3 regions of the Fictibacillus marinisediminis genome follow, and region 2 is predicted to be linked to each of the others. Evidence: riboswitches for the same ligand, from Rfam matches in the RefSeq annotation. Region 2 holds a riboswitch; each other region holds the start of a gene.

Region 1 (4,836 bases), 2.2 Mb from region 2:
GAATTTTAATGGAAGTTAATAAAGGGAAAGCCGTCCTATTAACGAAAGACGGTTGTTTCATCACCGTTAAGGTGCCACGCGGAAAGCATCCGGTGGTAGGTATGGAATACAGCGTTTCGAGTTTTTCAAAATGCGGAACGCGCCGATTTATATTTCCTTCTCTTTCACTTACAATAGCAGCATTGCTTATACTTGTTTTATTTTCAGGAGTAAATCCACTGGGCCGCAACGACAATACTGTTGCGGCTTATGTGAGTTTTGACGTAAATCCCAGCCTCGAAGCAGGAGTTAACAAAGACTTGCAAGTCATTAAAGTAAAAGCATATAACGCTGAGGGACGGGAAATTCTCCAATCATTAAAACAAAAGAAAAACATAAGCCTTTCCCACTTTGCTTCAGCTTTGCTGAACGCTTATGACAACAAAGGATATCTGAAGAAAAACCCGGATGTCATGATCGGAACAACCATCGTAAACCAAAATAATGACAAGCTTCTGTCTGCATTGGATGAGACTGTATCTTCCATTAAAAGGAATGCATCCATCTATAATTCGAAAGCCGCCATCACAGTAAAGAATATTAATACAAATAAACGGAATGTTGCAAAAAAGAATGGCGTATCATCTGGAAAATACATGATGTACTTGGATGCTAAACGAAAAGATAAGAACATTTCTCTTAATGAAGTGAAGAACATGTCTTATACCGAGCTAAAGAGAAAAATAAAACCTGTACATGAAGAGCCAGAAGAATCCGGCCATACAAAAAACCATTCAGAAAAAATTCTTCGCAATCATAGAACTCTTGAAACCATAAAGATTAAGACGAGTTCCCTGCATAGTTCTTCTCCAAAAGGACATGCGAAAAAAGAAGTCAAAGAAGAAAAGATAGAACCCAAGCTAGAACCAAACAATAAACGTGCTGTCCCAAAAACCAAAAGGCACGAAGGTCGAAAAAGCAGCCTTAAAGCTGAACATAAAGAAAAAAATGAATCAAAAAAAGTAAAACCACATCCTTCAAAGCAACATCACGAAGGGCCGATGTACAACAAGCAAGCAAAGAAAAATACTAATTTGAATACTGCTCCGAAACAGCATCCTGCTGTTCATGAAACGAATAAACAAAAAAACCAAAAATGGGATAAGGGAAAAAAGCTTGAAAAAAGAGAGCAGAAAAATTCTCCCGTTCATCGGTCTGAAAAAAAGTACTGGAAAAAAGAACAGAAGAAAAATCTTAAAAAGCCGCCAATGAATAAAGAAATACATAAAAAGGCTGGCTAAAAGTCGACACAGCGTTTAATAAACTGTCGAAGGAAAAATCAAGGAAGACACCAACCATCTCCCGAACATTAAGCTATACACGTTTTTTAAAAGGGGGATGTTTATGGATTGGGTTCATTGGCAGGAACAGGTTCAAAAAACGGCCTTCCTTCAGCCGCTGATAGGGACGGAGACTCCCAGTGTGACGGCTGATGGAGAACGATTATGTTTTTCCTTCGTAAATAAGTACAACGGTTCAGAGCGGATGACCATGCTTACAGGCAGGATGGATGATTTGCATGAGGTGTTTGGTGGCCAGCAGCGTCTGAGCGATTTAATCAGGCTAAAAAGAGTAACTTTTACGGGAACATACAGAGAACAGCTGAAGTTAGAATCTCTTCTGTTTTTATGCAAATTGGAGTCCTAAGCCAAAAGAATCGGGTCCTTCTATCTAAAAAACAGGAGTTATGGATTGACACTCCATAAAGGTGATGTTAAAATTCGAAACGTGCTAAGAAATGCTAACTAAATAACGAATAACAAATTCGTTCTTATCGCGAGTGGTGGAGGGACTGGCCCTATGAAACCCGGCAACCGTTAAGCAGCTTCCTGCTTGAAAAGGTGCCAAATCCTGCAAAGCAAACTGCTTTGGGAGATGAGATGACGGTGCATATAAATTTTTATGCCCTTCTGCTCATGACCTGGCAGAAGGGCATTTTTTATTTTTCAGAAAGTGAGGGATCCGGTCTCTTGATAACATTAGACGCAGTAAAAAAGATTTTTCAGACGAAAGACGGAGCTGTAAACGCAGTTGACCATGTCGATCTTTCTATAGATCAAGGAGAAATTTTCGGGATTATTGGATACAGTGGTGCAGGTAAAAGTACACTCATCCGAATGCTGAACATGCTGGAAAGACCAACGAGCGGAGATGTAAACGTTGCGGGAAAAAATCTTTCCAAACTTAGTAACAACGAGCTTCGAAAAGCCCGGCAGGAAATCAGCATGATATTTCAGCATTTCAATCTGCTTTGGTCCAGAACAGTAAGGGAAAACATTGCATTTCCACTTGAGATTGCAGGTGTGCCGAAAGCAGAGCGCCTGAAGCGGGTGGATGAACTGATTAAACTTGTTGGACTAGAGGGCCGTGGAGAATCGTATCCTTCCCAATTGAGTGGAGGACAGAAGCAAAGAGTCGGGATCGCACGTGCACTGGCCAATAACCCTAAAGTTCTTCTTTGTGACGAGGCGACTTCAGCCCTTGATCCGAAAACAACAGACAGCATCCTTAATTTATTAGTTGAGATCAATCAAAAGCTCGGCTTGACCATTGTTCTTATCACACATGAGATGCATGTCATCCGAAAGATCTGCCATCGGGTCGCTGTTATGGAAGCAGGTAAAATAGTGGAACAAGGGCCGGTTTTGGAAGTATTCAGGCATCCTAAAGAGTCCATTACAAAAGATTTTGTTAAGCAAGTAACAGAGCCTGAAGAAACGACAGACATGATCAAGCAGCTGGCATCTGAAAAACCTCAGAGCCAAATTGTACAGCTCACCTTTGTTGGAGGAAGTGCAGAACAGCCCGTTATTACAGATGTGATCCGTAAATTTGACGTTCAGGTGAATATCCTGCAGGGTAAGGTATCGCAAACACAAAACGGGCCATATGGAACGTTGTTCATCCAGCTGGAAGGAACAGATACCGAAATTCAAAAAGCGGTAGCCTATATGAATGGGCAGAAAGTAGAAGTGGAGGTGATCTCATATGAATAGTCTTTTTCCGAATGTGGAATGGAGTGGAATGTGGGGTGCCACCGGACAAACACTGTACATGACAGCTGTTGCGGTTCTTGCCACTTTTATTTTAGGTCTTCTTTTAGGATTAGCATTATTTTTAACGGGTAAAGGGAACCTATGGGAGAATCGATTTTTAAATTTTGTCTTCTCAGCGATCGTAAATATCTTCCGTTCCATTCCGTTTATTATCCTGATCATTTTATTGCTTCCGTTTACGCTCTTGTTAGTAGGATCTATGCTTGGCGCCAATGCAGCACTGCCTGCTTTGATCATTGGAGCTGCACCGTTTTATGCCCGGATGGTTGAGATTGCGCTTCGCGAGATTGATAAAGGGGTAATCGAGGCGGCAAAATCGATGGGATCGAGCAACGCTCAAATTATTTTTAAAGTTTTGATCCCTGAAAGCCTTCCTGCGTTGGTTTCCGGGATTACGGTAACTTCAATCGCGCTTGTCGGCTATACAGCAATGGCGGGGGTAGTCGGAGCAGGCGGGCTCGGAAATTTGGCGTTCCTTGAAGGTTTCCAGCGTACGCAAAATGATGTTACATTTGTCGCTACTGTGATCATTCTAATCATTGTGTTTATCATTCAGTTTATTGGGGATAATGTAACTCGCCGTCTTGATAAACGTTAAAATCGAAATTACACAACCAGGAGGAACAACATGAAAAAAATCATTACACTCATTCTTTTACTTGCATTGACAACAGCACTTGCTGCATGTGGTGCAAACGGAGGGAAAGACAAAAAACTAGCTGGCGATAAGATTGTTGTGGGAGCATCCAATGTTCCGCATGCTGAAATTCTTGAAGCAGCTAAGCCCTTAATGAAGAAAAAAGGAATTGATCTTGAAATTAAAACGTTCCAGGATTATGTACTTCCTAATAAAGCACTTGCAAACAATGAAATTGATGCCAACTACTTTCAGCACGTTCCGTATTTGAAATCACAAATGAAAGAAAACAAAAATTACAAATTTGAGAACGCCGGCGGCATTCATATCGAACCGATCGGAGTATATTCTAAAAAGTACAAGTCTTTAAAGGACCTTCCAAACGGAGCAACGATCATCATGAGTAATTCCGTTGCTGACCACGGACGTATGCTAACATTGCTTGAGCACGAAGGCTTGATCAAACTTAAACCTGGAAAAGGTTACAACTCAAAGATTAAGGACATTGCCAAAAACCCAAAACATTTGAAATTTAAAGCAGATGTTGAAGCTGGCCTTCTTCCAAAAGCGTATAAAAACGGTGAGGGAGACGCTGTATTGATCAACACCAACTATGCGATCGATGCTGGGTTGAACCCTCAAAAGGATTCCATTGCAATTGAAGGATCTGACTCACCTTTTGTAAATATCATTGCTGTGCGCAAAGGCGATAAAGATGCTAAAACGGTGAAAACCCTTGTTGAAGTGCTTCACTCTAAAGAAATTCAAGATTTTATCAAAAAGAAATATAAGGGTGCTGTTGTACCGGTAAACAAATAAATGATTTAGAAGGACAGCCTTTGGGCTGTTCTTTTTTTTGTCCATTTGTAATAACTGTAAGATGATTTAACAATTTATTGATGGAGGGATGCAGGATGGAAGTACAGCAACCGGCTGGTTTTTGGATCAGGTTTGGAGCCAGTATACTGGATGGCCTTATTATTGGTATTCCATTATCATTAATCGGTTATTTATTCTCAGGTGACTTTGTATCAGAAGATCCGGGTGGAGACTGGTTCATGAATGTGGTTAGTTTTCTTTATGCGCTTTTGCTGCCCATCTACT
Region 2 (4,836 bases):
ATTTTCTGGCATCTCCTATCACGTTGAAGGAGAATAAAATTTTTCCGATTCCTAATTATGGCTCCGCCATGACTCCCTTTTACACCTTACTGGCGCTTTGGGTGGGAGGAATGCTGCTCATCTCTTCTCTTAAAGTTGGTGAAGTTCCAAGTAAAGGAGAGGTTTCCCCGCTTTCTTTTTACTTTGGGAGACTGATGACATTTGCAACGATCGGCATGCTGCAGGGGCTTGTCGTATCTCTTGGTGACCGGTTCATTATCCATTCCTACATTGTGGACAAAACATGGTTTGTTTTATTTGCCATGTTCCTGAGCATCGTCTTTGTCATTCTAACGTATACGCTCGTTTCCATTTTTGGAAATGTGGGTAAAGGCCTGGCGGTTATTTTTCTCGTTCTGCAGTTTTCAAGTTCAGGCGGAACATTTCCTGTGACAATGACCTCTTCCTTCTTTCAAAAGCTTAATCCTTATATGCCGTTTACGTATGGAGTCAGTTTACTGCGGGAAGCAACCGGGGGAATGATTAGAGAAGTTGTACTGTCTGACTTGTATCATTTGCTGCTTTTCCCCGCTGTCTTTCTTATTGCTGCCCTGTTTTTAAGAAAACCGTTGCAGCGAATACAGAATAGAAGGGGAGCAGGTGCGAAAAAAGCAAGAATACTTCAATGAGTGGTTTATTTAGCCTGCCGAAGGCTGTTCTTTCCGCCTGCTGCCTTTGCATACTCCTCTTCAAGATCAGAGAGTGTCAGCTGAAATAAATGAAGCTCATCTTTCTTATAAATGCCCATATTGATGAGTTTATTGATCAGCTGATTTCGTTTGCTTTCCACAGCTCTTCTTAGTTGATTTTCCAAAACAATCCCTCCTTTTTTACAAGACTTATTTAAAAACACATTGTTGATTTTCTTTCCTTTTGTGCATCGAATACTGATGCTTGAAAGAGACCTTCAAGTCTTTTTTATACAGTAAGGTGTGTGTGATAGCTGGCGATGATAAGAGCCTGCTGATTTGTGAAACAAATGAAACGCCTGAAAAGCAGATGGGAATAAGCTTGGTTATATCCTTCTGCTTTTCAAAAGACGGTTCAATCACACTCCACAAAAAAACAACTACGTTTACAAACAAAGCTTTTAACAAGGCTGTTTTCGTAACCTTTGTTGCTCTTGGGAGTGGTTGATTTTCGTTTCAGCATGCTTGCTTTCCGCGGGGCGTGCGCTGAGCCTCCTCGGCGCATCCGCCTGTGGGTCTCACCTGTCCCGCTTCCCCCGCAGGAGTCTCGCACCTTGCACTCCAATCAACTATAATGAAGGGTTCTTTACAAAATGTTTCCAAAGCAACAATCTTTTAGGAAAGAGCCTTTAACAAAAAAATAAACGCCGTCATTTTCATGACGAAGCGCCTTTGGTTGACCAATCAGCAATCCTGATATTTCGCAGTGAATTAGTTGGTTTTTTACATAAATAAAAACCTCTTCTTGCGGAAGCAAATAAGCACAAGAAGAGGTTGAATCGCCATCATAAGCCATACTCTTCTTATCATTCAAGCGTTTTGCTTGTGGAATTGGCACAGTACTCATAATTAAGTCCGCTGCCGAGGCTTCAAAGGGCCAGTCCCTCCACCTCTCTAAATAAGAAATATAAGGTAAATGTATTCTATTGAATTCAATTATAGGGATTTCCATCTTATTGTCAAGACAAAAACTCATTTTATTTTCGAATGATTTCTCCAGGCTCTAATACAGGAGGATCTACAGAAACCGAATCAGGGTATTTGATCCCCTGCCCAGTATTTAGGCATATCACCTTTTCATCTGCTTTGATCCAGCCATTTTCCCTCAATCGTTTTGCGGCGGCAAACACAGCCGCGCCTTCCGGACAAATAAAACTTCCTTCAAGCTCTGCAGTTTGGCGCTGAGTAAAGCTAATTTCATCTTCTGAAACGGCAACGGCGCATCCATTCGTTTCATAAAGTGCTTCAAGGACAAGGAAATCTCCGATTGCTTTTGGAACATTGATACCAAAAGCAGCTGTCTCAGAATTTTCCCAGAACTCCGATTCACTCTTGTGTTCTTCCCATGCTTTTACGATCGGTGCACATCCTTCAGCCTGGACAGCTACTAAACGCGGCAGTCTGCTTCCTTTAAATAAGCCCAGTTCCCTGAATTCTTTCAATGCTTTATATATGCCAATCAGCCCCACTCCTCCGCCAGTTGGATATAAAATAACATCAGGCGGCTCGCTTCCGCATTGTTCTAAAATTTCATACCCCATCGTTTTCTTGCCTTCAATCCGGTAAGGTTCTTTTAAAGTGGAAGCATCATAGAAACCTTCTTCCTTCACAAGGGACGCGACAATTTTTCCGGCATCACTGATCAGGCCGTTCACAAGAAAAAGCTCTGCACCTGAAATCGCCACTTCTTTTCTCGTAATGACTGGGGCATCCACTGGCATAACGATGTACGGCTTTATGCCGGCCCTTGCACAATAGAGTGACCAGGCGGCTCCTGCGTTGCCATTGGTCGGCATGGCAAGCCGGGTAATACCGAGCTCTCTGGCTTTTGAAACGCCGACTGCCGCTCCCCTGGCCTTAAAAGACCCGGTAGGTATCATGCCCTCATCTTTCATGAGCAGATTTGCAATTCCAAGCTTCTCACCGAGAGCAGGCATGGATAATAAAGGAGTCATCCCCTCTCCCAGTGATACCACATGATCTGGGTCTATAACAGGAAGAAGCTTATGGTACCTCCAAAGACCATTCCTCTCTTTATTAATAATTTCATTCTCATTTTTCAGTTCCTCTAAATCATAGTTTACGAGAAGGGGGGAACCGCACTGGCACAATTGATTAGGTTTGTGATGAGCATAGATGCTGCCGCACTTTGGACATTCAAGATGGCTGACATAGCTGAAAGACATAACATACCTCCAATATTCCCTCACCAGAAAAGGACAGCAAAAAGGCACCGCTGTGCATAAGGAATAACATGCATAGCGGTGCCTTCAGTTTTCTGATCAGCAATTTATTCTATTGTGTTAAATTTTAATGCAGGTATTCTGATAAGTCAACTAAGGTATAACTTCCCGTTGATGTCTAGCTTAATTGTCTGGAAAGAACCTTTTCCTTAATTTCTTCAATTTGAGCCAGATGTCTCTTTTCATGATACCCCACGAAAGGAATCCATTGTTTTAATGGCATCGGGCCAAACACCGGGTGAGGGTAGGATTTCTGTTCCAAAGCCTCTTGATCATTGCTGTTTGCTACCTTATTCAGCTCATTTCGTGATTCTTCCAATTTTTCTTTTATTTTCTTCAGAGTCAGATACCGTTTCGTAGGAACAACAAAAACAGGAGCCTCTACTTTTCTGCTGCGGTCCACCGTCATTTCAATCGGTTTCAGTTCTGCAGATACCGTTATTTTACTTTTTAAACGGTTTGATATGATGATGGCGATCGATTTTTCCATGAGATATAGATGATGCAGCGTCTGCATGATCGACCATCTGTCCTTCTCTTCCGGTTCGTTTAACTGATCATCGCTTAGACCGCTTACCGTTTCTAACAGCTGCCTTCTGATTTCTTCATTCTGGTTCATATCTATAGCCTCCCATTTGGCGGATCCGTTTCAGGAGTAATCAACCACTTCTAAGAAGAACAATGGTTACGAAAACAGCCTTTTTTAATAAAGCCGGTCTCTGTATCCTTCTTGCAAGCCCTCTTCTACCTGCTCAGTACTCATATTGGGAATATTCATATGAGCTGCCATCATTTTAGCCGCAGATGGCAGCGATTCTTTCGGCTCCCATGATTCCGGACACCAAAGCCTGGAGCGGATAAACGCTTTGGCACAATGCAAGTAGCATTCCTCAGCCTTCACTACGATTCCAAACAAGGGTAGTTTGCCATTGACAGCACTTAATTCCAGAAGCTCTTTGTCACGGCAGATAAAGGCTTTTCCGTTCACTCTTAGCGTTTCCCCCAGGCCCGGAATCATAAATAACAAACCTACGCCCGGGTTTGTTAAGATATTTTGTGCAGAATCCATTCTTTTGTTGCCAAGACGTTCAGGGATAAATAGGTGATGTTCGTCTAGCACGGTAACGAATCCCGGGACATCTCCCCTTGGTGAAACATCGGATCTGCCTTCCGAATCACATGTAGCCAGCGTCAAAAAAGGAGAAATTCCGATAAATTCCCGGCAATGCTGGTCAAGATATGAGATTACTTTGTTCTCAGCCCGTATACTGGGTGTTCCACAAAGAGAACGCAATTTCTCAAATTCTTCTTCAGTGTCTATAATCTTTTGCCATTTCATGCTCATTATATCGCCTCCAAACACATGCATGGAATATAGTTCCATCATACCTTGTGTTTAATTAGAGAACCAGAGCTTAAAGGATGAAAACAAAATAAATAGCCTGAACTCCGCTCATATGAGTCCAGGCTTCTTAGTTCAACATTAGCACAATCTCCTAGTAAAATCAGTTTGGATTCAAAAACGTTAATTCATACTCTGGTTTTCGATCTTCGTCTGGTTTTTTAGATGTTCCTGCTGCCAGCAATAGCGGCTGCTTCAGAACGGACTGGGTCATGGGCTTCGAAATAGGCTGCGCAACTTGATTCATATCCATTGTCCATCCCTCCTTACCAGTTTTCTAAATCTATACCCGGCACTTACAAGCCTGAAACCTATTTATCTAATTTTTTTAATATTTTATTTTATGAATGTTTAACGTATTTGTTCATTGTACTATGATATGTTCATATAATATTCAGTTTCATCCTTTGTTTCACAGGGAAACTTCAGTTATAATTAGAAGTCGGAATCAACAACGCAATTT
Region 3 (4,836 bases), 2.0 Mb from region 2:
CCTGAGCAAGTGACCACTAAACCTACCAATGCCGGGCTGCCCGTCTCGAGTAATCGGATCAGAACGGAAAACTGGGCATCCGCCATCTGCAAGATCAACATGGAAACAAACATGAGACCAGTGCCAAACAAAATAAAGCGTACGGTTTTTATATATTGAAAGCCTTCTTTTAAATCTGATATAACAGATCCTTTTGTGCGTTTTTCTTTTTCGTGAAGCGGTTTAACACCTGGAAGCACGAACAGCAGCAAAGCGGACAAGAGAAAGCTGGCTGAATCAAGAATAAAAACGCTGCTGATTCCAGCCGTGGTTACTAAAAATCCACTGATGGCAGGACCGATAATCTTCGTCGCGTCCTGAATGACAGAGCTGATCGAAGCAGCCTGCTGCATATCGTCATCGGACACGATTTCTTTCAGCATGCCGCTTTTGGCGGGAATAAAGAGAGAGGAGAAGATTCCCAGAAGAATGAGCAGAATGTACACATGCCAAGACACAGATGCAACGATCAAACCAAGAATAATGATACAGCGAAAAAAATCAGAACAGACCATGATGGTTTTACGGTTCATGCGATCGGCGATCACGCCAGCAACCGGTCCAAGAACCGTCATGGGGAGTCCAAGTGAAATAATGACAAATGACATCTCCAGCGGTGAGGCGTTCCATTTAAAAGCCATCAATGAAAAAATAGCCATGATGCTAAGCCAGTCACCAAGATTGGAAATGACCTGTGCCGACATTAAAAACATAAAAGATTTGTTCTGACTTAATGTATTACCTGCTTTCTTTTCCATGAGATCACTCCTCAGAATTAAAATGACACTTATGTCGTTATTATAAGCGACATAAGTGTCGATTTCAACCTTTTTATGGAAAATAAAAACCGCTTCGGCTGGGAAGCGGTTTTAGATGGGTTTTAGTTGATGCTAGTTAGCAAAGCGGTCCTGCACTTTTAATTTCTGCTGGCACATTGTTGAATTTTTCGAAGTTTTCCTTGAACTTACCTGCAAGTTCTTTTGCTTTGCGGTCGTAATCTTCCGGGTTCTCCCAAGTCTTTTTCGGCTGAAGTACTTGATCAGGAACACCTGGGCAATGTACTGGAGTATGCAGTCCAAAAATAGGGTCGGTTACCGTCTCTACAGATTTTAATTCCCCTTGAAGGGCAGCCTGAACCATGGCTCTTGTGTAGGAAAGGTTCATGCGCTTGCCGACACCATATTCTCCGCCTGACCATCCGGTATTCACCAGGTATACTTCTACTTCATGATGATCGATTTTTTCTCCAAGCATTTCGGCATATACAGTTGCTTCCAATGGAAGGAACGGCGCACCGAAGCATGTTGAGAAGGTCGCTTGAGGAGAAGTGATTCCTCGTTCTGTTCCGGCGAGTTTGCTCGTGTAGCCGGAAAGGAAATGATACATAGCCTGTTCTTTTGTCAGTTTGCTGATCGGAGGCAATACGCCGAATGCATCAGCTGTCAGGAAGATGATCGTGTTCGGATGACCAGCAACACTTGGCTGGATAATATTCGGGATCGCCTGAATTGGATAGGCAGCCCTAGTATTTTCAGTCAACGTACCGTCGTTATAATCACCTACGCGTGTTTCATGGTCAAGAACGACATTTTCGAGAACGCTTCCAAAACGGATTGCATTCCAGATCTGCGGTTCTTTTTCTTCAGAGAGGTTGATGCATTTTGCATAGCAGCCGCCCTCAATATTAAACACACCAGTATTAGCCCAGCCATGTTCGTCGTCACCGATCAATGAACGATGCGGATCAGCAGAGAGCGTAGTTTTCCCGGTACCGGATAATCCGAAGAACAGAGCTACATCGCCTTCCTGCCCGACATTTGCGGAGCAATGCATAGAAAGGATCCCTTTTTCAGGAAGAATGTAGTTCATGACTGAGAAGATAGACTTTTTAATTTCTCCTGCATATTCAGTTCCTCCGATCAATACGATACGCTTCTCAAATGATATAATAATAAAGGTTTCAGAATTGGTCCCGTCTACAGCAGGATCTGCTTGAAATCCAGGTGCAGATACCACGGTGAATCCCGCTTCGATTCCTTTTAGTTCTTCAGCAGTCGGACGGATGAACATTTGGTGGGCAAACAGGTTATGCCAAGCGAATTCATTAATCACCTGAATAGGCATCCTGTACGCGTGGTCGGCACCAGCAAATCCTTTGAATACAAACAATTCCTCTTTTTGTCCTAAGTAATGAAGTACTTTTTTATAGAGCTGTTCAAATTTCTCTTCGTTAAAGGGCTTATTGATTTTGCCCCAGTTTATTTTATCTTGTGTGCTAGCTTCATCCACGATGAATTTGTCTTCAGGAGAACGTCCAGTATATTTTCCAGTAGTGGCCCTGAGAGCACCGGTTGAAGATAAAATGCCTTCATTTCGGAGCAGCGCCTTTTCAACAAGCATAGGTACAGGTAGATTTTCATGAGTAGCAGCGCTGGATAGAATGTCATCTAAAGTCGTCGTTAAATCAACCGTATTCATGTTCGCAAAACCATCCTTTTAAGAAATATATTTATCATTAATATCGTAAGTAAATTCGAAATTAGTATAACACATTGGAACAAATAATGTATACTATTTTATTTAACAAATTGTAAATTGGTTCATAAATCAGGCTCTTTGTTTTTAAAAGCTTAATCTTTCATATATAATAGGTACTAATTCCGTTTGAAGGATCGCCTATTCTCCCGCTGGAGCGGGAAAGTATAGCTTTTCAAGTTGACAGGTTTGTCGAACTGCGCTATTATATTTCGGGAACGGCTACTCTTATTCCGAGTAGGTGGAGGGACAGGCCCTATGAAACCCAGCAACCGACACTTCATCATCACTATGCACCTTGTGCAGTGAAGTGAAAAGGTGCTAACCTGCAAGGTGAAAAAACCTTGAAAATAAGAGGTGAAGGCGTAGACATAAGACCTTTTCCCTCGTGTATTTTAGGTCCAGGGAAAGGCTTTTTTTATGTCTAAGAACAGTTTGAACCTGAATATTTTACAAAACAAAGTATCCATATAGGAATGAGTACCGTATCTTATAAAAAAATTGCTCTATGCTTTCAATAGAGAAGGAGGATCTCAATTGTCTAAAAGTCGTCGTCTTTTTACATCTGAATCAGTTACGGAAGGGCATCCGGATAAAATTTGTGACCAAATTTCCGATGCGATCCTGGATGAAATCCTTGCAAACGACCCGAACGCACGTGTCGCTTGTGAAACATCCGTAACGACAGGCCTTGTGCTTGTTGCTGGTGAAATCACCACTTCTACTTATGTTGATATTCCAAAAGTCGTTCGCGAAACGATTAAAGAAATCGGCTATGACCGTGCAAAATACGGTTTCGATTCTGAAACATGCGCAGTTCTTACATCCATTGATGAGCAGTCTGCGGATATTGCGATGGGTGTTGACCAAGCGCTTGAAGCTCGTGAAGGCTCAATGACTGATGAAGAAATCGAAGCGATCGGTGCTGGTGACCAAGGTCTTATGTTTGGTTATGCCAACAATGAAACACCTGAGCTTATGCCACTTCCGATCTCTTTGGCACACCGCCTGTCCCGCCGATTGGCTGAAGTGCGTAAAACCGAAGAAGTTCCTTACCTTCGTCCGGATGGTAAAACTCAAGTAACGGTGGAATATGATGAGGATGACAAACCGGTTCGTATCGATACGATTGTTATCTCCACTCAGCACCATCCGGAAATTACACTTGAGCAAATTCAAGCCGACATTAAAGAACAAGTCATCAAGCCTGTTGTACCTGCAGAATTGATTGACGAAAAGACAAAATACTTCATCAATCCGACTGGCCGTTTCGTTATCGGCGGCCCACAAGGTGATGCTGGATTAACTGGCCGTAAGATCATAGTTGATACGTATGGCGGATATGCTCGCCACGGTGGTGGAGCATTCTCCGGTAAAGATGCAACTAAAGTTGACCGTTCTGCAGCGTACGCCGCTCGTTACGTAGCGAAAAACATCGTTGCTTCCGGACTTGCTGACAAAGTAGAAGTTCAGCTTGCATATGCAATCGGTGTAGCACAGCCTGTATCGATCGCAGTTAACACATTCGAAACAGGAAAAGTTTCTGAAGAAGTATTGGTTGATCTTGTGCGCCAAAACTTCGACCTTCGTCCTGCGGGAATCATTAAAATGCTTGACCTTCGCCGTCCGATCTACAAACAGACAGCGGCATACGGACACTTTGGCCGTACAGACGTTGAGCTTCCTTGGGAAAAAACAGATAAAGCAGAAGCACTTAAAGATCAAGCAAACGCGTAATATTAAGAAAAACCGGCCTTTGGGCCGGTTTTTCTTAGTTTTTAGTCGTTTGTTAAGGTTTTGGTTTAGCGAATGGGTAGGGGAAAAGCTTGAATAAGCGTCATAATTGGAAGTTTTTTAACTCATTAAGTGTGGAGAACTAACTTTATTAAATGATTTTAAGTTTTTATTTTCAAATTTTTTGTTTTATGTTCAAAAAACTAATTTTATGTTCAAAAAATCAAATTTATGTTCAAAAACGGAACTTTTATTTTCAATTTGTTAAAGCGCGACACATTTCGACTGTTTTTGACTTGTTTATTTTTGAAAGGTGCCTGGCACCTTTTCAATTAAATCTGGAGGTTTATGCACAAAGGTTTTCATGAATACAGGAAGCTTGAAGATTGCTGCTAGGTCGATTCTTGGTTTGAGATTCGGACTGATTTCTTGCACAATCATCAAACGGTTTTCCTGTGGTGCTTTTTTCATGAAACCCCTCCTAAATTTTATAAAAAGTAAGGAACGAGATAAACGTTGAGTAAAAAC

What was found. Region 2 has a riboswitch for S-adenosylmethionine ahead of LCY76_RS05970 (hypothetical protein). Riboswitches for the same ligand answer to the same signal wherever they lie in the genome.
Region 1: linked by a shared signal. The riboswitch ahead of LCY76_RS17450 (methionine ABC transporter ATP-binding protein) and the one ahead of LCY76_RS05970 (hypothetical protein) in region 2 are both predicted to bind S-adenosylmethionine.
Region 3: linked by a shared signal. The riboswitch ahead of metK (methionine adenosyltransferase) and the one ahead of LCY76_RS05970 (hypothetical protein) in region 2 are both predicted to bind S-adenosylmethionine.

Annotation. Positions count from the first base shown of each region.
Region 1 covers NZ_JAIWJX010000002.1:3,260,837-3,265,672, reverse strand. The annotation lists gene LCY76_RS17460 (anti-sigma factor domain-containing protein) at 1-1,280, shown strand, start outside; gene LCY76_RS17455 (hypothetical protein) at 1,384-1,686, shown strand; SAM riboswitch class I at 1,808-1,921, shown strand; gene LCY76_RS17450 (methionine ABC transporter ATP-binding protein) at 2,010-3,035, shown strand; gene LCY76_RS17445 (methionine ABC transporter permease) at 3,028-3,693, shown strand; gene LCY76_RS17440 (MetQ/NlpA family ABC transporter substrate-binding protein) at 3,724-4,551, shown strand; gene LCY76_RS17435 (RDD family protein) at 4,647-4,836, shown strand, end outside.
Region 2 covers NZ_JAIWJX010000002.1:1,076,714-1,081,549, reverse strand. The annotation lists gene LCY76_RS05985 (YhgE/Pip domain-containing protein) at 1-668, shown strand, start outside; gene LCY76_RS05980 (Fur-regulated basic protein FbpA) at 674-853, opposite strand; gene LCY76_RS05970 (hypothetical protein) at 1,315-1,524, opposite strand; SAM riboswitch class I at 1,529-1,633, opposite strand; gene LCY76_RS05965 (threonine synthase) at 1,706-2,914, opposite strand; gene LCY76_RS05960 (DinB family protein) at 3,090-3,590, opposite strand; gene LCY76_RS05955 (pyridoxamine 5'-phosphate oxidase family protein) at 3,675-4,310, opposite strand; gene LCY76_RS05950 (hypothetical protein) at 4,477-4,626, opposite strand.
Region 3 covers NZ_JAIWJX010000002.1:3,055,842-3,060,677, reverse strand. The annotation lists gene LCY76_RS16245 (MFS transporter) at 1-797, opposite strand, end outside; gene pckA (phosphoenolpyruvate carboxykinase (ATP)) at 934-2,517, opposite strand; SAM riboswitch class I at 2,800-2,931, shown strand; gene metK (methionine adenosyltransferase) at 3,112-4,311, shown strand; gene LCY76_RS16230 (hypothetical protein) at 4,609-4,779, opposite strand; gene LCY76_RS16225 (phosphatase PAP2 family protein) at 4,797-4,836, opposite strand, start outside.